4 regions of the Streptomyces sp. W1SF4 genome follow, and region 1 is predicted to be linked to each of the others. Evidence: riboswitches for the same ligand, from Rfam matches in the RefSeq annotation. Region 1 holds a riboswitch; each other region holds the start of a gene.

Region 1 (5,524 bases):
TGAGGGCCTGGCCGAGGTGGCTCTCGGAGCCGCCGCGGCCGCCGTAGATGTCGGCGGTGTCGAGGAGGGTGATCCCGGAGTCGAGGGCGGCGTCGACGACGGCGGCGGTGGCCCGGGCGTCGAGGCGTCCGCCGAAGTTGTTGCAGCCGAGGCCGACGGCGGAGACCTTCAGCCCTGAGGTGCCCAGGGGGACGTAGCGCATGCGGGTTCTTCCTCCGTGCTCGTGCGGTGGGCCACGTCGCAGTCTAGGGAGACCGGTCGGCCGGGCCGGCCCGCGGGGCGTGAACAGTGTGTGTCGGCCGCGGCCGGGACGGCGCGCACACGGCGCGAAAGGGGTGGACCGCACCGGGACGGTCTGTTTAGGATCAAGTTGACGGCATCGCGTGTCGGTCACCGACCGGGTGAGGCATGGAGGTGCCGTGACTGCCTTTCGGAGGCATTCACCCATGTCGGTCCAGCTGAACCACACGATCGTCCACTCCCTCGACAACAAGGCGTCCGCCGCTTTCCTCGCGGACGTCCTCGGTCTCGAAGTCGGCCCTGAGTGGGGCCCGTTCGTCCCCGTGTCCACCGCCAACGGCGTGACCCTGGACTTCGCGACCATCCCGGCCGAGTCCATCACGCCGCAGCACTACGCGTTCCTGATCTCGGAGGAGGAGTTCGACTCCGCCTTCGCGAAGATCCGGGCGTCGGGGGTCGAGTACTTCGCCGACCCGCACGGCCGGCACCCGGGCGAGATCAACCACAACGACGGGGGCCGCGGGGTGTACTTCATGGACCCCGCCGGGCACGCGATGGAGATCATCACCCGTCCGTACGGCGGCTAGTACGGCCTTCCGGCCCGGCCCGCACGGGCCTGGCCGGATCCCCGGACGGCCGGGCCGGCTCCTTTCGGGGCCGGCCCGGATCCGTTCACGGCCGTGTCACGGCAGGTAGACGATGCTGGGGGCGCCCGTGGTCGGGTGGACCCCGACGCGGGTGCGGACCCCGTACACCTCCGCCAGCAGGGCCTCGTCCAGTACGTCGCCCGGCGGACCCGCGGCGACGACGCGGCCCGCCGACAGGACGTACAGCCGGTCGCAGAAGGAGGCCGCGAGGTTCAGGTCGTGCAGGACGAGCAGGGCGGTCGCGGGCAGGCCGCGGACCAGGCCGAGCACCTCCAACTGGTAGCGGATGTCCAGGTGGTTCGTCGGCTCGTCGAGGGCCAGCAGGCCCGGTTCCTGGACGAGGGCGCGGGCGACGAGGGCGCGTTGGCGCTCGCCGCCGGAGAGCTCCTCGAAGCGCCGCTCCGCGTAGCCGGCCGCGCCGACCGTCTCCAGTGCCCCGGCCACCTGCCGCCGGTCCCTCGGGCCGTCCTGCTCCCAGAAGCGCTTGTGCGGGCTGCGGCCCATGGCGACGACCTCGCGGACGGTCAGCCCGAAGGTGCCGGTGGCGTCCTGCGGGACCACCGCCACGCGCCGGGCCCGTTCCCTGGCGCCGAGCGCGCCGGCGTCGGCCCCGTCGAGGAGCACCCGGCCGGCGGTGGGCCGCAGCGTGCCGTAGACGCAGCGCAGCAGGGTGGTCTTGCCGCTGCCGTTCGGCCCCACCACGCCGACCGTCTCGCCGGGGCGGGCGGTGAGGTCGACGCCGTGCAGCAGGGTGTGCCCGTCCACTTCGTAACGCAGGGCCTCGACGGTGAGTTCCGCCGGTCCGCGCGTCATCCCGCCACCCCCTCGGTGCGGCTGGTGCGGCGCAGCATCCACAGGAAGAACGGCCCGCCCACCAGCGCGGTGACCACCCCGACCGGGATCTCCTCGGGGGCCGCGGCAGTACGGGCGACCAGGTCGGCCAGGACCAGGAAGACGGCCCCGGCGAGCGCGGCCACGGGCAGCAGCGCGCGGTGGCCGGCGCCGACGGCCATCCGGGCGGCGTGCGGGACCATCAGGCCGACGAAGCCGATGGCCCCGCTGTAGGCGACGAGCACCCCGACCACGAGGGAGGCGAGCACGAACACGGCCGCCCGGAAGCGGCCGGTGTCCAGGCCGAGGGTGCGCGCGCCCTCCTCCCCCGCGAGCAGCAGGTCCAGCGGCCGGGCCAGGGCGGTGAGCAGGACGGTGCCGGCGAGCAGCGCGGCGGCCGGCAGGGCGAGTTCGTCCCAGCGGGCCCCGCCGAGGCCGCCCAGGGTCCAGAACAGGGCGGTGCGCAGCTGGTCGGGTTTGGCGGACAGGACGAGGACCAGGCTGGTCAGCGCGGAGAGGACGTACTGCACGGCGACCCCGGCCAGGATCAGCCGGCCGGTGGTCATGGTGCCGCCGCGGCGGGCCAGGGCGTAGACGGCGACGAGCGCGGCCAGGGACCCGGCGAAAGCGGCGGCCGGCAGGCCGAGTCCGCCCGCCGCCGCGGCGCCCGCGCCGGACACGATGACCAGCACCGCGCCCGCCGAGGCCCCGGAGGAGGCTCCGAGCAGGAAGGGGTCGGCGAGCGGGTTGCGCACGAGGGCCTGGAGCACGGTGCCGGTCACGGCCAGTCCGGCCCCGACGACGGCTCCGAGCAGGACGCGCGGCATCCGCACGTCCCACACGATGGAGGCGAAGGCCCCGCGCGCGCCGGGGCCGCCGAGGACGATGTCGAGGACCTGGCCGGGCGGTATCCGTACGGGTCCCAGGGCCAGCCCGGCCACCATCGAGACGGCGAGCGCGGCGGCGAGCAGCACCAGCGACAGCCCGCGCCTCACGGGGCGTCGGGGTGCAGCTGGCGGCCGAGGGACTCGACGGCGTCGGCGACGCGCACGCCGAGCACGGCGGAGGAGAGCGGCAGCACCACGAACCGCCGGTTCTTGACGGCGGGAACCTCGGCCAGCGCCGGGTCGTTCACCAGGCGCTGCTTCTTGGCCTCGACGGTGGTGCCGCCGTAGTCGTAGATGAGGACGACCTCGGGCGCGCGCTCGATGACCTTCTCCCACGGCACGTCGCCGAAGGTGTCCTTGAGGTCGGCGAACGCGTTCGTGCCTCCGGCGAGGGAGACGATCTCGTTGCCGATGCCGTTGCCCCCCGAGGTGAAGGCGGAGGCCTCGCCGGAGTCGTAGACGAAGACGGACGGCCGGGGCCGGTCCTTCACCCGTGCGGTGACGGCGTCGACGCGCCGCTGCTCCTCCCGGACGAGTTCCTCGCCCCGCTCGGGCACGCCGAAGGTCCGGGCGACCTCGGTGATCTCGGTCTTGAGCTGTTCGAGCCCGACCGGGCCCTGGGTGCAGTACTCCACGCTCAGCCGTGACCCGATGCCGGCCTTCGCCAGCGCGTCCCGGTCCCGGCCCTGCCCCTTGTCGAAGGCGCTGGCGTAACCGCCGTACACGAAGTCGGGGTTGGCGCCGAGGAGCACTTCCTTCGAGGGGTACTCCTTCGCCAGCACCTTGATCCGGTCGTAGGCGGGCCGGTAGGCGGGCAGCACGGAGTCGTCGAGATAGGCGGTCCCGGCCATCCGGTCCTGCAGCCCGAGGGCCAGCATGAGTTCGGTGGCGTGCTGGTTCATGGTGACGGCGCGCTCGGGCGGCGCCTGGTAGGTGCTGCTGACACCGCAGTTGGTGACGGTGTACGGGAACCCGGGCGCGGCCTGCGCCCCGCCCCCGGACCGCTCGGGCCCGGCGGGCCCGCCGCAGGCGGCGAGCGGCACGACGAGGGCGAAGGGCAGGAAGGAGCGCACGGCGGCGCGGACACGCGACATGGTGAGGCCTCTCCGGGGGATCCTCGTCCCCGGTCGAAGTGAAGAGGCGGTGCGTCAGTGTCTGACTCCCGGCCCCCACGCACGCGCACGCGGCGACCGGTCACAGTGGCGGGACCGCACCGGATTCACACCGGTTTCCTGTCCTGCACCGCCGGGACAACCCGGCCAAGTCTGCCAGACGCGGCCTTTGCACCCGGAAGGGGTGGTGGCGGACTCAGGAGAGCGGCCGTCCCCCGTCGCGGAGGAGTTGGTTGTCGGAGAGGTTGTCCGCCCTCTCCCGCAGCAGAGCCCGGCGTTCCGCGGACAGGTGCCAGACGACCTCCGCCTTCCTCATTTCCGGGAGCTGCTTCAGCTCCCTGTAGCCGGCCTCGACGTCGTAGGTTTCGAGGGTGCGGGCCACGCCGTGGGCCCACCGGGAGTCCCAGACGGCGGCGGCTTGATGGCGTGGAAGGGACTCCAGCAGACGGTCGGCGTCGATCGTCGACACGACGAGCGCGGCCGCCAGATGACGGTGGACGTGATGGGCCCTGCCGCTCAGCTCATCCGCCAGCAGCATCCCGGAAACGCGTTCCACGAGGGGGCCCTCCTGGTAGCGCTGGAGGAGGTCGGCCAACCGCCGGTCGTCCGTGTACCGGAGGAGACCCGCCCGGGTGTCGGGCGAGAACGCCTCGTAGATGCCGAAGCCGATGTCGGAACCGGTGACCAGCTCGACCAGCCGCTGCGGCCGCAGCGCGCTCAGCACGTCGGCGACCTGTGGCAGGCCGACGCCCTGGGCCGTACACAGGAGGCGCAGCTCCTCCGGCGGTTCCCACAGGGCGACGACGGCAGTCGTGAGGAACTCGAGGGGCATGTGGTCGAGGAGCGCGAGCCGGGCGCTCGGATTGCCGATCAGGAGCCAGGTGACGAACTCCCGGTCGGCCACTGCCCGCAGGACACGTGCGGCCGTCTCGGGCGGCATTCCGCCGGATGACAGCAGCGTGGTCATGACGTCGGTGGGGAGACGTGTGGCGAAACACTCCAGGACGTCGGGCTGGAAGGTGAAGTTCCCTCCTTCGCCGAGTTCTCCGATCAGTCGGAGCGTCTGTTCCAGCGTCAGCCTGGAAAGAAGACCTGTACACCACGCTTGCGGGGCCGCCAGCGCGAGGCGCCTGGCGCTCACCGCGTCCATGGCAAGGAGCCGTTCGACGGCGAGCAGCTCGTCGATGGACACCAGGACGTCCACTGCGGCTGACGACTCCAGGAGCGCCATCCGCGCCGCCGCCGGCCCGGTTTCCATGGCCGCGATGACCGAGGCGCGCTCCTCCGGGGACATCTCGACGAGCATCTCGGCCGCCTTGGAGACCGGCAGAGTAGCCAGCTTCCGGGCTGTCACCTCGACGGGGTCCCGTCCGATGAACATGTTTCCCTGGGCGACCTGGTAGACGCGGCTGTTGTCGGCCGCCTCGATGTTGACGCTGATGCTGCGCGATTCTTCCGTGTTCATGATCCTGAGATGTGCATTTCGCCTTGGCCGAGTTGGTACACGCGCGCTTCGCCGGACGCCTTTGCGACCTGGCGGACGTCGCCGCTCCAGGTCTTGTGCGTCGAGGCCCCGTCCTCGTTCAAGGAGGCGACGATATTGCGCAGCTCCTCGGCCACCGCTTCCCTCGCCGCTCCCGCCCGGGACTCCAGCAGGTCCTCAAGGCGTGCCTGCCAGCTCCCTTCCTGCAGGATGCGGACCCGGGCGGACTGTTCGGGCAGGGCGTCGGCGATCAGCTGCGCCGTCCGTTCGAGCCGCTGCAGTTCAGCGGCGGCCCGCTGGGCGTCGCCGTCGCCCATCAGGGTC
Region 2 (5,524 bases), 3.2 Mb from region 1:
AGGGTGGCCACCGCCATCGCGGAGCAGGCGGCGAAGCTCTGCACGCTCGCGCCCGGCTTCGCCGTCGACGTCCGCTCCGAGGCCGCGCGCCTCATCGCCGAGCGCACCCCCGGCGACCTCGACAAGATCTTCTTCACCAACGCCGGCGCCGAGGCGGTGGAGAACGCCGTCCGCATGGCCCGGCTGCACACCGGCCGGCCCAAGGTGATGTCCGCGTACCGCTCGTACCACGGGGCGACCACCACCGCGATCAACCTCACCGGTGACGCCCGCCGCTTCGGCAACGACGGCGCCACGGCCGGCGTCGTCCACTTCTGGGGCCCGTTCCTCTACCGCTCGCCCTTCCACGCGACCACCGAGCAGGAGGAGTGCGAGCGGGCGCTGCGCCACCTGGAGGACACGATCGTCTTCGAGGGGCCGCAGTCCATCGCCGCGATCATCCTGGAGACCGTCGGCGGCGCCCCTGGCGTGCTCGTACCCCCGGCCGGCTACCTGAAGGGCGTGCGCGAGCTCTGCGACCGCTACGGCATCGTCTTCATCCTGGACGAGGTCATGGTCGGCTTCGGCCGCACCGGCGCCTGGTTCGCCGCCGACCACTGGGACGTCACCCCCGACCTCCTCTGCTTCGCCAAGGGCATCACCAGCGGATACGTGCCGCTCGGCGGCGTCGCCATCTCCGCCGCCATCGCCGAGACCTTCGCCCGCCGGCCCTATCCGGGCGGACTGACGTACTCCGGGCACGTGCTCGCCTGTGCCGCCGCCGTCGCCACGGTCAACACCATGGCCGAGGAGGGAATCGTCGAGCAGTCCGCGCGCACCGGCGCCGAGCTGCTGGGCCCCGGTCTGCGCGCCATCGCGGAGCGCCACCCGTCCGTCGGGGAGGTCCGCGGCATGGGCACCTTCTGGGCCCTGGAGCTCGTGAAGGACCCTCGGACGCGCGAGCCGCTGGTCCCGTACAACGCCTCGGGCGCCGACAACGCCCCGATGGGCGCCTTCGGCGCGGCCCTGAAGAAGGGCGGGCTGTGGCCGCTCCTCGCCGGCAACCGCATCCACGTCGCCCCGCCCTGCAACATCTCGGACGACGACGTGGCCAAGGGGCTGGCGATCCTCGACGAGGCCCTGACCGTCACGGATGCGCACATGTCCTGACCTGCGTGCTTGTGGGGTCGCCCAATCCGTGGGTGCTGGTGTTCGGATGTTCCGGGCGGTGGTCAACCCGCCGTACACATGGTGCAATCCCGTCAGTACTTCAGTACTTCAGTACGCATCAGCACCTACGGACCGGGATGCACGTCAGTCCCGGGGCGGTCCTGCGGGGCCGAACGGCGGGGAGCGGGACGTCCTTCAGGAGGGCGGGGCGCTGGACGCCGGGCGTACGGGATCCAGAACAACGGACTCCGTGTTCCCGAGTACCCGAAGGAAGACAGCATGAGCAAGCACGTCCTGGGCCAGAACCAGTACGGCAAGGCCGAGAACCGCATCGTCGTGGTGACCCGCAAGGGCAGCGACGGCTCCTGGGCCGAGATCCGCGACCTGAACGTCTCGGTCGCCCTGCGCGGCGAGTTCCGCGACGTCCACCTCACCGGCGACAACGCCAACTGCCTGCCGACCGACACCACCAAGAACACGGTGTACGCCTTCGGCAAGGAGCACGGCATCGCCTCCCCCGAGGCCTTCGGCATCCTCCTCGCGAAGCACTTCGTCTCCTCCCAGGCCCCGATCCGCGAAGCGCAGATCCGCATCGAGGAGTTCGCCTGGGAGCGGATCCCCGTCCCGACCCGCAAGGAGCAGCACTCCTTCGTCCGCAAGGGCCAGGAGGTGCGCACCGCGCAGATCACCTACAGCGAGACCACCGGTCTCCAGGTCATCTCGGGTCTGAAGGACCTGACGGTGATGAACTCGACCAACTCCGAGTTCCACGGCTTCATCAAGGACAAGTACACGACCCTCCAGGAGGCGTACGACCGCATCCTGGCGACCAAGGTCACCGCCCGCTGGGCGCACTCGGCGCTGGCCGGTGACGACGCCGCCCACGACTGGGACCAGTCGTACAAGAAGGTCCGCAAGCACATGCTGGAGGCCTTCGCGGAGACGTACTCCTACTCGCTCCAGCAGACCCTGAACCAGATGGCCGAGCGGGTGCTGGACAACTGCCCCAAGGTCAACGAGGTGCGCCTCAACCTGCCCAACAAGCACCACTTCCTCGTCGACCTGGAGCCCTTCGGCCTCAAGAACGACAACGAGGTGTACTTCGCCGCGGACCGCATGTACGGCCTGATTGAGGGCACCGTGCACCGCGACGGCGTGCAGCCGGTCATCGCGACCTCCGACTGGATCGTCGCGTAGGGGCCCGCGCCCCGGCCGTCGCGGACGGCCCGGACCGCGTCGCGGGGTCCGGGCCGTCCGGCTTTCCGCGGGGCCGCTACCGGGGCTGTCCGACGAGGAGGTTCCAGCGGCCGGCGCGCCCGCTGAGCGAGGTCACGGTGTCCGGCCGGACGTCCAGCCGCCAGAAGGCCCCGGCCGGCAGCTCCAGCGCGGCCACCACCGCCGCCCGTACGACGGCCTGTGCGACCACCGCGTGGTGCCGGCCGGGGCCCAGGCCCGCCAGGTACCCGCCCGTGCGGGTGATCAGCGCCGCCACCGGCTCCCCGCCGCCGGGGGGCGCGTACTCCGGGTCCGTGAGCCAGCGCCGGATGCCCTCCGGGTCCGCGGCGGCCACCTCTTCGAGGGTGCGGCCGGCCCAGTCCCCCATGGCCGGCCCGGCGAGGCCCGGGTGGCCGGGGCACGGCTCCCCGTACCCGAACCGGCCCTGGCGGGCGGCTTCGTCGAGCGGGGGCGTGGTGAGGTGTACGCGTACGGAGGGCATGCGGGGAGCGTAGAGCGCACGCCCGGGGGCGCGGAACGGCGGCCACGCGCCGTGGTGTTCAAGCCACAGGCGCGGTACGGTCTCGGACGACATGACGAAGGCATGGCGGAAGCACCGGTGAGAATCCGGCACGGTCGCGCCACTGTGAGTCCTCCCGCGGTACCCCGGGGAGGGAAGTCAGACCCGCCGCCTTCGTACAGAGCACCACTGACCGGGACGCGTGTTCCCCCTGGAGGTTCTGCCATGGCCCACACCGCCGTGTCCGCTTCGGCCCCCGCCGCCGTCGCCCCCATCTCCCTCTCCGCGCTGGCGCCCTGGGCCGCCTTCGCCGCGGTCCTGGCCCTCGTCCTGCTGTACTTCGTCGGCATCGAGCAGGGCGCCACCGCCGTGTTCCAGGGCGAGACCGTCCACGAGTGGCTGCACGACGGCCGTCACCTGCTCGGTTTCCCCTGCCACTGACCCCCTCCCGATCTCCCTCACGATCACCCAAGGGGTTCATGCGTGAACACCGTCTCCCCCCGCGTCCTGCTGGTGCGGGGCATGCTGGCCGGCCTGCTCGCGGGTGTCGCCGCCTTCCTCGTCGCGTACCTCCTCGGCGAGTCCAAGGTGGACGCGGCGATCGCCATCGAGGAGGCCGGCCATCTCGCGGCCGGCCATGACCACGGCGCCGAGGACGCTCCGGTCAGCCGGGCCCTCCAGGCCACGGCCGGCCTCGGCACCGGCGTCCTGCTGTACGGGGTCGCCCTCGGCGGCATCGCCGCGCTCGTCTACTGCTTCGCCCTGGGCCGCATCGGCCACTTCGGCGCCCGGGCCACGGCGGCCCTGGTCACCGGCGCCCTGTTCGTCACCGTGACCCTGGTGCCGTTCTTCAAGTACCCCGCCAACCCGCCGGCCGTCGGGGACCCCGACACGGCCGCCCGGCGGACCGCCCTCTACCTGCTGATGATCGCCCTGAGCGCGCTCCTCGCGGCGGGCGCGACGGTCCTCGGGCGGCGGCTGGCGCCGCGGCTGGGCAACTGGAACGCCTCGGTCGTCGCCGCGCTGGCCTTCGTGGCGGCGGTGGGCGTCTCGTACGCGCTGCTGCCCGCGATCAACGAGGTGCCCGCGGACTTCCCGGCCGCGCTGATCTGGCAGTTCCGTCTCGCGTCGCTGGCCATCCAGGCAGCGCTGTGGGCGACTTTCGGCCTGGCCTTCGGTTTTCTAGCCGAACGCGCTCTTGCCCCGGCCGCCGCACCCAAGGAGGCTGTACAGCCGATGAGTTGAGCGCGACGCCTGTTGCGCGTGTGACGGGTGTGGAGGTGGGATCCGGCGATGCAGTACGCGATCCGGGAATGGCGGGGCTGGACCGGCGCCGCGCCGTTCTGGCTGAACTCGGTACTGCTGCTCCTGGCCCCCTTCACCGCCGCCACCCTCCTCGCCCAGATCGGCGTCATCAGCGCCCTGGCCGCCCTCGGCGGACTGGCCCGGCAGCTCTGGTTCGGGGACTACGGCCACCCCGTGATGCACCTCGCCGCCGCCCTCATGGGGGCGGCGGCGGTGGCACTCGTGGTGGTCTGACCTCTCCTCAACCCCCGCGCCCCCGCCCGGACCTCCGCCCTCACGGCCAAGTTGATCTTGATCCGGGGGAGAATGGCGGTCCTTTTTCGAGCGGAGCGGACCGGGGAGCTGGTGTGGGGTCAGGGCGGGACATACCCGAGGAGTATCTGGACGGGTACGTACGCATGCTCGCGGACGCGTCGGCCACCGGCCGGCCCCCCGCACCCGAGGAGCTCGACGCCCGCCGCGCGGTCGGCGAACGGGCCGCCGGGGCCGGCTACGGGCTGCGCGGCCTGATCGGCGCGCACCTCGCCGCCACCCGCACCGCCCTCGGCGGACGCCTCGCCCCCGACCACCTGCTGGCGGTCGTGGAGCAGGCCGTGGACGCCTTCGCCGAGGGGTACGAGCGGGCCCACGGGCCGGCCGCGCACCGGGAGGCCGCCGCGCGGCGGGAGTTCGTCGACGACCTGCTGCTCGGCGGCGGCGACCCCGGCCGCCTCGGCGAACGCGCCGCCCGCTTCGGACTGGACCCGCTGCGTGCGCACGCCGTGGCCGTGGCGCGCGGGCCCGCTCCGTACGAGGACGGGGGCCCGGAGCAGCGCCGGCTCCAGTCGGCCCTGACCGGCCGCTTCGGGGACCGGGACTTCCTGATCGCCACCAAGGACGGCCGGCTGGTCTGCGTGGCGCCGGGCGGGCGGGACGACATCCCGGTCCGCTTCGCACGGCTCGCGCACGCGGAGTCCGAAGGGCGGGGGCTCGTCGCGCTCGGGCGCCCGCACCCCGGCGCGGGCGGGGCCGCGGCCTCGTACGCGGAGGCCCTGGACGCGCTCGGCGTCGCGCACCGGCTCGGACTCGGGGGCCCGCTGCTGCGCGCCGCCGACCTGCTGGTCTTCCCGGTACTGACCCGCGACCGGGCGGCGATGGCCGAGCTGGTGCTGGCCGCGCTCGGACCGCTGCGGGCCGGGCGCGGCGGGGCGGCACCCCTGCTGGACACCCTGACCGCGTACTTCGACTCGGGATGCGTGGCCGCGGAGGCGGCCCGGCGGCTGAACCTGAGCGTGCGGGCGCTGACCTACCGCCTGGAGCGGATCCACCGGCTGACGGGCACCGACCCGGGGGACC
Region 3 (5,524 bases), 810 kb from region 1:
CAAAGGACTGGCGGTAGATCGCGGCGCCGTCCTTCTCGTACTCGAACACGGTGTACTCGCTCATTTCTTCACTGCGGTGCGGGTGGTGTGGTGGTGGTGCGTGCGGCCGTGAGGGCGGCCGCGAGGTCTGCGAACGGGGTGGGCCGGCCGTCGAGTTCGTACCCGTCGGGGGTGGCGACCAGGTCCACCCAGGCGGTGCCGCGCGGGTGCCCGCACCGGCGGGCGCACCCGGACCAGTGCACGGGCAGCGCGGCCGCGGAGTGGTCTTGTCCTACGACGGCACGCGCGTCGGCGCGCACGTCCGCGAGGGACTTGGCGCACCCGGGCCTGCCCGTACAGGCGGTGACGGACTGCCAGGGCCCGCCGGGCCCGGTCACCAGGCCGGCCGCCTCCAGCGCGGCGCGGCCGCCGGCGGGGCCGCGGGCGCCCGCGCCGGGCAGGACGACACTGCGCCACGGGGTGACGCGCAGCCCGTCGCCGGCGGCGTCGGCGACCTCGGCCAGCACCCGCCACTGGGCGGAGCCGAGCCGGCCGAGCGGGGGCAGCACGCACAGCGCGTCGCCGTGCACGCCGGGCCGGGGCGGTTCCGCGTGCGGCCAGGCCACCTCGGGCAGCCGGTCGGCGGCGATCCCCGCGGCGGCCAGCCGCAGGGCGAACTCCCCGTCATCCAGGGCGTGTCCGTCGGGCAGCTCGGCGACCCGCCAGGGCCGGGTCCCGGCCGCGTCGGCGGCGTCGAGGAAGTACTCGGCGGCCAGCAGCGCCGCCCTGGGCGCGTCGACCGCGGCCACCTCGACGGCCCCGGCCGCGGCTCCGAGCCGCACCAGCACCCGGTCGCCGCCGCGGCCGCGGCCGTCGCCGTCGCCGTCGCCGTCGCCGAGCACGGTCACGTCGGGGTCGAGGGCGGCGACGTCCCCGCGCCCGTCGTCAAGGGCGAACAGGAACCGCCCGGACAGGCCCGTCGCCCGGGCGCCGGCGCACAGCAGGCGGTCCAGCTCCCGGACCCCCCGCACGACGCGGGGCCCGCCCAGCGGGGAGGCGACGACGTTGCGCACCCGCTCGTGGGCGGGCGCGGGCAGCAGCCCGGCGCCGTCGAGGAGCTCCGCGAGGCCGGCGCCGCAGCCGTCGGCGAGGCCGCGCAGCTGGACGTTGCCGCGCGAGGTGAGTTCCAGGTGCCCGTCCCCGAACCGGTCGGCGGCGAGCCCGAGCACGGACGCCTGCGCGGTGGTGAGCAGCCCGCCGGGGATCCGGACGCGCGCCAGGTACCCGTCGTCGGCGGCGTGCAGCCGCAGCGCGCCGGGACAGGCGTCGCCGCGCTCGCGTATGGCGGGTTTGTCCCGCGACGCGGCGGAGGGGGGCTGGGGCATGGCCGCGAGCATACCCACGATTCCCCACCCCCGACCTGTGGCCGTCGCCACCCCGACCAGCACCTCCGCCCCACCACCCCCGGACCACCGGACCACGGCCCCGAGCCCCCCGCCCCCGACCCCCGGCACAGCCCCGAGGCGAGCCCGCGGCGCACCCGCGCGGGCCCCAGCCCCGAGGCGAGCCCGGGCCCCAGCCCCGAAGGGCCCCCGGGGCGCGGCCCCGGGGAACGGGCGAAGGGCCGGGCGGGGAGGAGCCCGCGCGGCGGGGCCCGCCCTCGGCTCCCGGCGCACCCGCCCCACGCGGGCCGTGCGGCACCGCCCCGCCCACCCCCACTCCCGGCCAGGGGAAAGGCCGCCTAAGATGACCTTCCGACGGGCCGTTCGGCCCGTCACCGCCGAGGACGGCGACATGGGAGGAAGCCCGGTGCGATTCCGGCGCGGTCCCGCCACTGTGAACCCCGCGGAGCGATCGGCCGGGTGAGTCAGGAACTCCCGCCGTCCTCACTGCCCGGGGCGCGGAAACCCCGAGGAAGGCCTGCCGCCGCATGATCCTGCTGCTGTCGACGTCCGACACCGATCTGCTCAGCGCCCGCGCCGCGAACGTCGCCGGCGGCCCCGTGCCGTACCGGTTCGCGAACCCCTCCCGCCTCCCCCTGGACGACCTGCCCGGTCTGCTCGACGGGGTCGGGCTGGTCGTCGTACGCCTCCTCGGCGGCCTGCGCGCCTGGCAGGAGGGCCTGGACGTGCTCCTCGCCGCCGGCCAGACCCGCCCGGTGGTCGTGCTGACCGGCGAACAGGCCCCCGACGCGCAGCTGATGGAGGCCTCCACGGTTCCGATCGGCATCGCCGCCGAGGCGCACCGCTACCTCGCGCACGGCGGCCCGGCCAACCTCGAACAGCTGGCGCGTTTCCTCTCCGACACCGTGCTGCTCACCGGCCACGGCTTCGAGCCCGCCGCCGCCTCCCCCACCTGGGGCGCCCTGGAGCGCCCGGCCACGGAGGCGACCGGCCCGCAGGTCGCGGTGCTGTACTACCGCGCGCACCAGATGAGCGGCAACACCGCCTTCGTGCACGCCCTCTGCGACGCCGTCGAGGCCAAGGGCGGGCGGCCGCTCCCCCTGTACGTCTCCTCGCTGCGCACCCCCGAGCCGGAGCTCCTCCAGGCCCTGTCCGGTGCCGACGCGATCGTTACCACGGTCCTCGCGGCCGGCGGCACCCGCCCCGCGACGGCCTCCGCCGGCGGGGACGACGAGTCCTGGGACGCGGGCGCGCTCGCCTCCCTGAACGTGCCGATCCTGCAGGCCCTGTGCCTGACGGGTTCGCGCGGCGACTGGGAGGAGAGCGACGAGGGCCTGTCGCCGCTCGACGCCGCCACCCAGGTCGCGGTCCCCGAGTTCGACGGCCGTCTGATCACCGTCCCGTTCTCCTTCAAGGAGATCGACGAGGACGGCCTGCCCGCGTACGTGGCCGACGCCGAGCGGGCCGCGCGCGTGGCCGGCATCGCGGTGCGCCACGCCCGCCTGCGGCACGTCGACCGCCGCGACAAGAAGATCGCCCTGGTCCTGTCCGCGTATCCGACGAAGCACTCCCGCATCGGCAACGCCGTCGGCCTGGACACCCCGGCCAGCGCCGTGGAGCTGCTGCGCACCCTCATCTCGCACGGCTACGACTTCGGCCCCGCGGCCGAGATCCCCGGTCTGGTCTCCGGCGACGGCGACGAGCTGATCCGCGCGCTGATCGAGGCCGGCGGCCACGACCAGGACTGGCTGACCGAGGAGCAGCTGGCCCGCAACCCGGTCCGCATCCCCGCCGCGGACTACCGGCGCTGGTTCGCCGAACTCCCCTCGGACCTGCGCGAGAGCGTCGAGGAGCACTGGGGCGAGGCGCCCGGCAACATGTTCGTGGACCGCTCCTCGAACCCGGACGGCGACATCGTCCTCGCGGCCCTGCGCCGCGGGAACCTGCTGATCCTGATCCAGCCGCCGCGCGGCTTCGGCGAGAACCCGATCGCGATCTACCACGACCCGGACCTGCCGCCCTCGCACCACTACCTGGCCGCGTACCGCTGGATCCAGGCGGCGTCCGAGGACGGCGGCTTCGGCGCCGACGCGATGATCCACCTGGGCAAGCACGGCAACCTCGAATGGCTCCCCGGCAAGAACGCGGGCCTGTCCGCCTCCTGCGCGCCCGACGCCGCACTCGGCGACCTGCCCCTGGTGTACCCCTTCCTGGTCAACGACCCGGGCGAGGGCACGCAGGCCAAGCGCCGCGTGCACGCCACCCTCGTCGACCACCTGGTGCCGCCGATGGCCCGCGCGGAGTCGTACGGCGACATCGCGCGCCTGGAGCAGCACCTGGACGAGTACGCCCAGATCAGCTCCATGGACCCGTCGAAGCTCCCGGCGATCCGCGCGCAGATCTGGACGCTGATCCAGGCGGCGAAGCTGGACCACGACCTGGGTCTGGAGGAGCGCCCGGACGACGACGGCTTCGACGACTTCCTGCTGCACGTCGACGGCTGGCTGTGCGAGGTCAAGGACGCCCAGATCCGTGACGGCCTGCACGTCCTGGGCGGCGCCCCGACCGGTGAGGCGCGGGTCAACCTGGTCCTCTCCATCCTGCGGGCCCGTCAGATCTGGGGCGGCACCTCCGCCCTGCCCGGCCTGCGCGAGGCCCTCGGCCTCGACGAGTCGGCGGCGACGCGCACCGCGGCGGACACCGTCGAGGAGACGGCGCGCGCGCTGGTGCAGGCGATGGAGGACGCGGGCTGGGACCCGGAGGCGGTGCCCTCGGTCGCCGCGGACCACCCGCGGGCCGTCGCGGACATCCTCAGCTTCGCGGCGAACGAGGTCGTCCCGCGCCTGGCGGGCACGACGGACGAGATCGCCCACGTCGTGCGGGCCCTGGACGGCGGCTTCGTCCCGGCCGGCCCGTCGGGCTCCCCGCTGCGCGGCCTGGTCAACGTCCTGCCGACGGGCCGCAACTTCTACTCGGTCGACCCGAAGGCCGTGCCCTCGCGGCTGGCGTGGGAGACGGGCCAGGCCCTGGCGGACTCGCTCCTGACCCGCTACCGCGCCGACCACGACGGCGAGTGGCCGGCCTCCGTCGGGCTCTCCCTGTGGGGCACGAGCGCGATGCGCACGGCCGGCGACGACGTCGCCGAGGCCCTGGCGCTGCTCGGCGTCCGCCCGGTCTGGGACGAGGCCTCGCGCCGCGTCACCGGCATCGAGGCGGTCCCGGCGGACGAACTCGGCCGTCCCCGCATCGACGTGACGCTGCGCATCTCGGGCTTCTTCCGTGACGCGTTCCCGCACGTCATCGGTCTCCTGGACGACGCGGTCCGGCTGGCGGCCTCGCTGGAGGAGCCCGCGGAGGCGAACTTCGTCCGGGCCCACGCCCAGGCCGACCTGGCCGCCCACGGCGACGAGCGCAGGGCCACCACCCGCATCTTCGGCTCCCGCCCCGGCACCTACGGCGCGGGCATCCTCCAGCTGATCGACTCCCGTGACTGGCGTACGGACGCCGACCTGGCGGAGGTCTACACCGTCTGGGGCGGCTACGCGTACGGCCGCGGCCTGGAGGGCCGTCCGGCGCGAGCCGAGATGGAGACGGCGTACAAGCGCATCACCGTCGCCGCGAAGAACACGGACACCCGCGAGCACGACATCGCCGACTCCGACGACTACTTCCAGTACCACGGCGGCATGGTGGCCACCGTGCGCGCCCTGCGCGGCACGGCCCCCGAGGCGTACATCGGCGACTCCACCCGCCCGGAGACGGTCAAGACCCGCACCCTGGTCGAGGAGACCTCCCGCGTCTTCCGCGCCCGCGTGGTCAACCCCAAGTGGATCGAGGCGATGCGCCGCCACGGCTACAAGGGCGCCTTCGAGCTGGCGGCGACGGTCGACTACCTCTTCGGCTACGACGCCACGACGGGCGTGGTCGCGGACTGGATGTACGACAAGCTGACGCAGACGTACGTCCTCGACCCGGCCAACCGCGCCTTCCTGGAGGAGGCCAACCCGTGGGCCCTCCACGGGATCGCGGAACGCCTCCTGGAGGCCGAGTCCCGCGGCATGTGGGAGAAGCCGGACCCGCAGGTCCTGGAGGCGCTGCGCCAGGTCTACCTGGACACGGAGGGCAACCTGGAGGGCGAAGCC
Region 4 (5,524 bases), 1.6 Mb from region 1:
CAGCGCCCGGATCAGCCCCGCCTCCTCCAGCCGCCCCAGCTCCCGGTAGATCTGCTGGTGCGTCGAGGACCAGAAGTAGCCGATCGACTTGTCGAACCGCCGGGTCAGCTCCAGCCCCGACGAGGGCTTCTCCATCAGCGCGGTGAGAATGGCATGCGGCAGCGACATGCGGCCATCCTAGGAGCCCAGCACCGCGAGCTCCTGCGGGGTCCGCGGCCCGGGCGCCCCGTCCGCCAGCATCCCCTTCGCCCGCAGGAACGCGGCGACCACCGGCGCCCAGGCCGACCGCAGCCCCGCCGACGCGAGCAGCTCCGGGTCCGAGAGCAGCTCGGCCGCCGGGCCCGTGCGGATCCCCGACGGGGTCAGCACGGCCGCGTCGTCCGCCCAGCGCACCGCGAGGTCCACGTCGTGGGTGGCCATGACCACCGTGGTGCCGGCCGCGCGCAGCCCCGCGAGGACGTCCAGGAGGCGCTCCTGCCCGTCCGGGTCGAGCCCGGCCGTGGGCTCGTCCAGGATCAGCACCCGCGGGGCCATGGCCACCGCGCCCGCGATGGCCGCGCGCTTGCGCTGCCCGTACGACAGCAGGTGCGTCGGGCGGTCCCGCAGCGCGGTGATGTCCAGCGCGGCCAGCGCGCCGTCCACCCGCTCGCGGACCTCCGCCGCCGGCAGCCCCAGGTTCATCGGGCCGAAGGACACGTCCTGCTCCACGGAGGCCGCGAAGAGCTGGTCGTCCGGGTCCTGCACCACCAGCTGCACCGAGGCGCGCAGCCGGACCAGGCCCTTGCGGTCGTACGCCACCTCGGCGCCGCCGAGCCGCAGCGTCCCCGAGCCGGGCCGCAGGCCTCCGCTCAGCAGCCGCATCAGCGTGGTCTTGCCGCTGCCGTTGCGGCCGAGCAGCACCAGCGCACGGCCCTCGGCGATGGCGAAGTCCACCCCCGACAGCACGGCCGGGCCGTCCTCGTACGCGTATCCCGCGCCGACCAGCTCCACCAACGGGGTCACAGCCACAGCTCCTTCAGTACGAGGGTCCCCGCGACCAGGGCGGTCAGCAGGGCGGCGGACCCCGTCAGGAACCGCCACGACAGCGCCGCTTCGGGCACCAGCACCCGCAGCGCGCCGTCGTAACCGCGTCCCGCCAGCCCCTCCTGGAGCCGGGCCGCGCGGTCGAAGGCCCGGACGAACGAGGTCGCCGCGAGCCCGGCCAGCGAGCGCCACACCGCCGCCCGGCCTGCCTGCCCCAGCCGGGCCGCCTGGGCGCGCCGGACCCGGGCCGTCGAGTCCAGCAGCAGGAAACCGATCCGGTACATCACCAGGGCCACGTCCACCACGGGCGCCGGCACCCCGGCCCGCACCAGCCGCGGCAGCACGTCCGAGACCGGCGTCGTGAAGGCGAACAGCAGCACCCCGAGGGAGGCCGCCGAGGTGCGCAGCAGCAGTTCCGCCGCGTGCCGGGGCCCGTCCGGGGCCGGGGCGAGGAACCCGTCCGGGCCGCCCACCGACACCAGCAGCGGCAGCGCCCCGGTCACGCAGAAGCCCAGCGGGACCCGGAAGGCCCGCCACAGCTGCCGCCCGGCCACGCCGGCCGGCCCGAGCAGCACGGCCAGGGTCGCGGCGGCCACCAGCGGGCCGCCCGGCCAGGGCGGCAGGCACACCGCGGTGACCGTGAGCCCGAGCCCCAGCAGGGCCTTCTCCAGGGGGTGGCGGCCCCGCCAGCGGCTGGAGTGCGCCGCCACGTCGATCGGCAGCACCGCCTACGACTCCCGGGCCGGGCCGGTCCGCCCGGCCTCCGGTGCCCCGGCGGCTTCCGGTGCCCCGGCCGCGGCCCGCGCGAGGGCCTGCGCCGCGCCCTGGCGGCGGCCCTTGCGTACGCCGAAGTAGTAGGCGAGCACGCCCGCCCCGAGCGCCGCCTGGAGGGCGAAGAGCGCCGACTCGACCTCGCCCGACGGGGGCTCGTACAGCGGGGCGAACCAGGGCTCGTAGTCCGGCTTCAGCTCGGTGATGGCCGCCTCCGCCTGTGCGTCGGCGCCGGTGAACGGCTCCTCCTTGCCGTCGCCGAGCCCCAGCGCGAGCGGGATCACGGCCAGCGCCGCGACCAGGAGCAGCAGCAGGGTGTTGATCTTCGCGTTCCTGCTCATCAGAGGGCCGCCTCCGGCTTCGCCTGCTTGCCGCCGGTCAGCTTCGCGACCCCGAGCCGGACCAGGTCCGACGTGCTGGACTGCATCAGCAGCCGCATCACGAGGACCGTCAGCAGTCCCTCGCTGACGGCGAGCGGGATCTGGGTGAGGGCGAAGATGCCCGCGAACTTCTCCAGTGAGCCCAGGAAGCCGCTCGCCGGGTCGGGGAAGGCCAGCGCCAGCTGGACGGAGGTGACGCAGTAGGTGACCAGGTCGGCGAAGAACGCGCCGAAGAAGACGGTCACCATCAGCGGCGCGCCGGCCTTCCGCAGCAGCCGGTAGACCCCGTAGCCGGCCCAGGGCCCGGCGATGGCCATCGAGAAGACGTTGGCGCCCAGCGTGGTGAGTCCGCCGTGGGCCAGCAGCAGCGCCTGGAAGAGCAGCGTGATGGTGCCGAGCACCGCCATGATCGGCGGCCGGAAGAGGATGGCCCCGAGCCCCGTCCCCGTCGGGTGCGAACAACTGCCCGTCACGGAGGGGATCTTCAGGGCGGACAGGACGAACGTGAACGCACCGGACGCCCCGAGCAGCAGCGTGCTCTCCGGGTTCGCCTTCACCTCGCGGGTCAGCGCGCGGACCCCGTGGACGACGAAGGGGGCGGACGCGGCGCCCCAGGCGGCCGCGTGCAAAGGGGGCAGGAACCCCTCGGCTATATGCATGGGTTGGGAGACCTCTCCAGCACCTCGTGGATGGACGACGCGCCCCGGCCGGTCTCCTGGCTCACGGGTACTGATGCCCTGGCTCCGCCTTCCCGGGGCCGTGCGGTGTCCCGCGCGGGCCCAGTGGCTTCCCGCAGGGGAGTGGAGCCGGACTTCCCGATCACAGTGGCGAGGGCCGCACCGGTCTTGCACCGGTTTCCCGAACACCAAGGCCAGATGACCCTAGTCGCCCGCACGGACCGTCACAACCCGGACCGATCCGGCGGCCGGCCGCCCGCTCCCGGCACACCCGTACGGGCCAGGCCCGCTGGCCGGCCCACCGGACGCCCGGCACGGTGGAGGGCATGGCCGCCGACGACAGCCCCCGGTACGAGGACCTCTCCGCCGTCTACGTCAACTGCACCCTCAAACGCTCTCCCGAGACCAGCAACACCGAGGGCCTGATCGCGCGGAGCCGGGCCGTCATGGAATCGGCGGGCGCCCGTACCTCGCTGATCCGCGCCGTCGACCACGACATCGCCACCGGCGTCTGGCCGGACATGACCGACCACGGCTGGGAGAGCGACCAGTGGCCGGTCCTGTACAGCCAGATCATGGACGCCGACATCCTGGTGCTGTGCGGCCCCATCTGGCTCGGCGACAACAGCTCCGTCATGAAGCAGGTCATCGAGCGTCTCTACGCCTGCTCCTCCCTGCTGAACGGGGCGGGGCAGTACGCCTACTACGGGCGGGTCGGCGGAGCGCTGATCACGGGGAACGAGGACGGCGTCAAGCACTGCGCCATGAACATCCTCTACAGCCTCCAGCACCTCGGCTACGCGATCCCGCCCCAGGCCGACGCGGGCTGGATCGGCGAGGCCGGCCCCGGCCCCTCCTACCTGGACCCGGGCTCGGGCGGCCCGGAGAACGACTTCACCAACCGGAACACCACGTTCATGTCGTGGAACCTGATGCACCTGGCGGCGCTCCTCAAGCGCGCCGGGGGCATGCCGGCCCACGGCAACCAGCGGTCCCTGTGGGACGCCGGCTGCCGTTTCGACTTCCCCAACCCCGAACACCGCTAGCCGGGCGGCTCCGGGGCCCCGAGCGGGTCAGCAGGTGTTGGGGTGCGGGAAGTCCAGCACGAGCCGCTCGGGCGAGTGCAGGACGGAGGTGTTCCAGGTCGGCTTGGTGTCGAAGGCGGCGCCGAAGGTCACGTACCCCTCGTAGTCGCCGGTCATGGCCATGCCCTTGAGCTTGCTGAGGTAGATCTTCTGGAGCCTGGGCCCCTGGTAGACGTTCTGCCCCGCGTCGTCGTGCCCGGCGGCCGGGTGCAGGCGGATCTCCAGGAAGTACTTCCCGGCCAGCGGGACGGGCTTGCCCGAGCCGTCGTAGACGAGCTCGGACACGGGAGTGACGGTGACCGGGGGCACGTAGCCCTGGAGGTCGATCACGAACCGGTCGTACGTGCAGTGCCCGCCCCAGCGGGCATTGACGACGAGCGGCGTCTGGGTGCGGGTGGTCGTGGTGGCTGCGGAGGCCGGCGACGCGGAGAGCGCGAGCCCGGCGGTGAGCAGGGCACCCGTGGCGAGGGCCACGATCCGGCGGCGGTGCGGGTGACGCATGATGTCTCCCCGGTTCCGTGAGACGGGGACTTGCCTGTCATCTCATAAGACAGCGCCGGGCCGCGACCGGTTCCCGCGGGCGTGCGCCCGCCGCGTCAGAACGTCAGCAGCGCGCTCAGCTGGGCGTCCAGGTCGTAGTGGCGCCGCTCCTGCCCGCGCGGCACCAGCTCCGTCATCCGCCGGCACAGCTCGCGCACGTCCTTGGCGCGGGCGGAGACCACGCAGCTCTGCTCGCCGTTGCTGAAGCCGAGCAGGACGCGCGGCTCCGAGCCGCTCCAGCGGGGCCACACCTGTATGTCGCCCTCGCCGGTGGCGGTGTTCTGCCCGTCGAGCAGCAGCTCCCGCGAGAACACCCAGCGGGCGAGGTGCGTCCCGGCGCCCCGGAAGTCCACGGCCACCTCGTACGGGCGGTCCGTGCGGTAGGTGAACCGGCCGGTCAGGGGCACGGACAGGGGGGCGGCTTCCAGCCGCAGCGGCAGGAGTCTGTGTTCGGTGGTGGTGGCCATCGGCGGCTGCCTCTCGTCGCGCGTGGGTCCTTCCCGCGCCCCTCCCGGCACGCTATCCCCGGCCCGGGGGAGCGGCGCGGGGCCGAAGGTCCCGAGCCACCGGGCCGCAGGGCCTCTTTTCGGCCACCGCGCCCGCGGAGCACGGGCGTGCGAAGGGCCCGCCCTCCCGGAGGGAGGACGGGCCCGGTGATCATGCGCGCACGTCGCTGATCAGCACTCGATGACGTTGACCGCGAGGCCGCCGCGCGCCGTCTCCTTGTACTTGATCTTCATGTCGGCGCCGGTCTCCTTCATGGTCTTGATGACCTTGTCGAGGGAGACCTTGTGGCTGCCGTCCCCGCGCATCGCCATCTTCGCGGCGGTGACGGCCTTGACGGCGGCCATGCCGTTGCGCTCGATGCAGGGGATCTGGACCAGGCCGCCCACCGGGTCGCAGGTCAGGCCGAGGTTGTGCTCCATGCCGATCTCGGCGGCGTTCTCGACCTGCTCGGGGGTGCCGCCCAGCACCTCGGCGAGGGCACCGGCCGCCATCGAGCAGGCCGAGCCGACCTCGCCCTGGCAGCCGACCTCGGCGCCGGAGA

Evidence for each region. A riboswitch is a leader RNA that binds a small molecule or an ion and turns the genes downstream of it on or off. The one in region 1 is predicted to bind cobalamin.
Region 2: another riboswitch for cobalamin. It lies ahead of D1J60_RS16910 (CbtB-domain containing protein); the one in region 1 lies ahead of D1J60_RS31755 (ABC transporter substrate-binding protein).
Region 3: another riboswitch for cobalamin. It lies ahead of cobN (cobaltochelatase subunit CobN); the one in region 1 lies ahead of D1J60_RS31755 (ABC transporter substrate-binding protein).
Region 4: another riboswitch for cobalamin. It lies ahead of D1J60_RS24745 (energy-coupling factor ABC transporter permease); the one in region 1 lies ahead of D1J60_RS31755 (ABC transporter substrate-binding protein).

The regions. Positions count from the first base shown of each region.
Region 1 is NZ_CP034350.1:6,839,910-6,845,433, reverse strand. It holds gene D1J60_RS31775 (aldo/keto reductase) at 1-202, opposite strand, end outside; gene D1J60_RS31770 (VOC family protein) at 447-827, shown strand; gene D1J60_RS31765 (ABC transporter ATP-binding protein) at 924-1,700, opposite strand; gene D1J60_RS31760 (iron ABC transporter permease) at 1,697-2,662, opposite strand; gene D1J60_RS31755 (ABC transporter substrate-binding protein) at 2,710-3,699, opposite strand; cobalamin riboswitch at 3,735-3,878, opposite strand; gene D1J60_RS31750 (hypothetical protein) at 3,914-5,182, opposite strand; gene D1J60_RS31745 (hypothetical protein) at 5,179-5,524, opposite strand, start outside.
Region 2 is NZ_CP034350.1:3,626,805-3,632,328, forward strand. It holds gene D1J60_RS16895 (aspartate aminotransferase family protein) at 1-1,149, shown strand, start outside; gene pucL (factor-independent urate hydroxylase) at 1,429-2,346, shown strand; gene D1J60_RS16905 (histidine phosphatase family protein) at 2,423-2,866, opposite strand; cobalamin riboswitch at 2,927-3,072, shown strand; gene D1J60_RS16910 (CbtB-domain containing protein) at 3,110-3,325, shown strand; gene D1J60_RS16915 (CbtA family protein) at 3,368-4,129, shown strand; gene D1J60_RS16920 (hypothetical protein) at 4,178-4,423, shown strand; gene D1J60_RS16925 (helix-turn-helix domain-containing protein) at 4,588-5,524, shown strand, end outside.
Region 3 is NZ_CP034350.1:6,026,337-6,031,860, reverse strand. It holds gene D1J60_RS28155 (precorrin-8X methylmutase) at 1-64, opposite strand, end outside; gene D1J60_RS28150 (cobalamin biosynthesis protein CobG) at 69-1,364, opposite strand; cobalamin riboswitch at 1,720-1,877, shown strand; gene cobN (cobaltochelatase subunit CobN) at 1,910-5,524, shown strand, end outside.
Region 4 is NZ_CP034350.1:5,274,855-5,280,378, forward strand. It holds gene D1J60_RS24725 (PadR family transcriptional regulator) at 1-168, opposite strand, end outside; gene D1J60_RS24730 (ATP-binding cassette domain-containing protein) at 178-1,008, opposite strand; gene cbiQ (cobalt ECF transporter T component CbiQ) at 999-1,748, opposite strand; gene D1J60_RS24740 (energy-coupling factor ABC transporter substrate-binding protein) at 1,752-2,135, opposite strand; gene D1J60_RS24745 (energy-coupling factor ABC transporter permease) at 2,135-2,833, opposite strand; cobalamin riboswitch at 2,862-3,059, opposite strand; gene D1J60_RS24750 (flavodoxin family protein) at 3,178-3,897, shown strand; gene D1J60_RS24755 (hypothetical protein) at 3,925-4,437, opposite strand; gene D1J60_RS24760 (SsgA family sporulation/cell division regulator) at 4,533-4,943, opposite strand; gene D1J60_RS24765 (L-serine ammonia-lyase) at 5,154-5,524, opposite strand, start outside.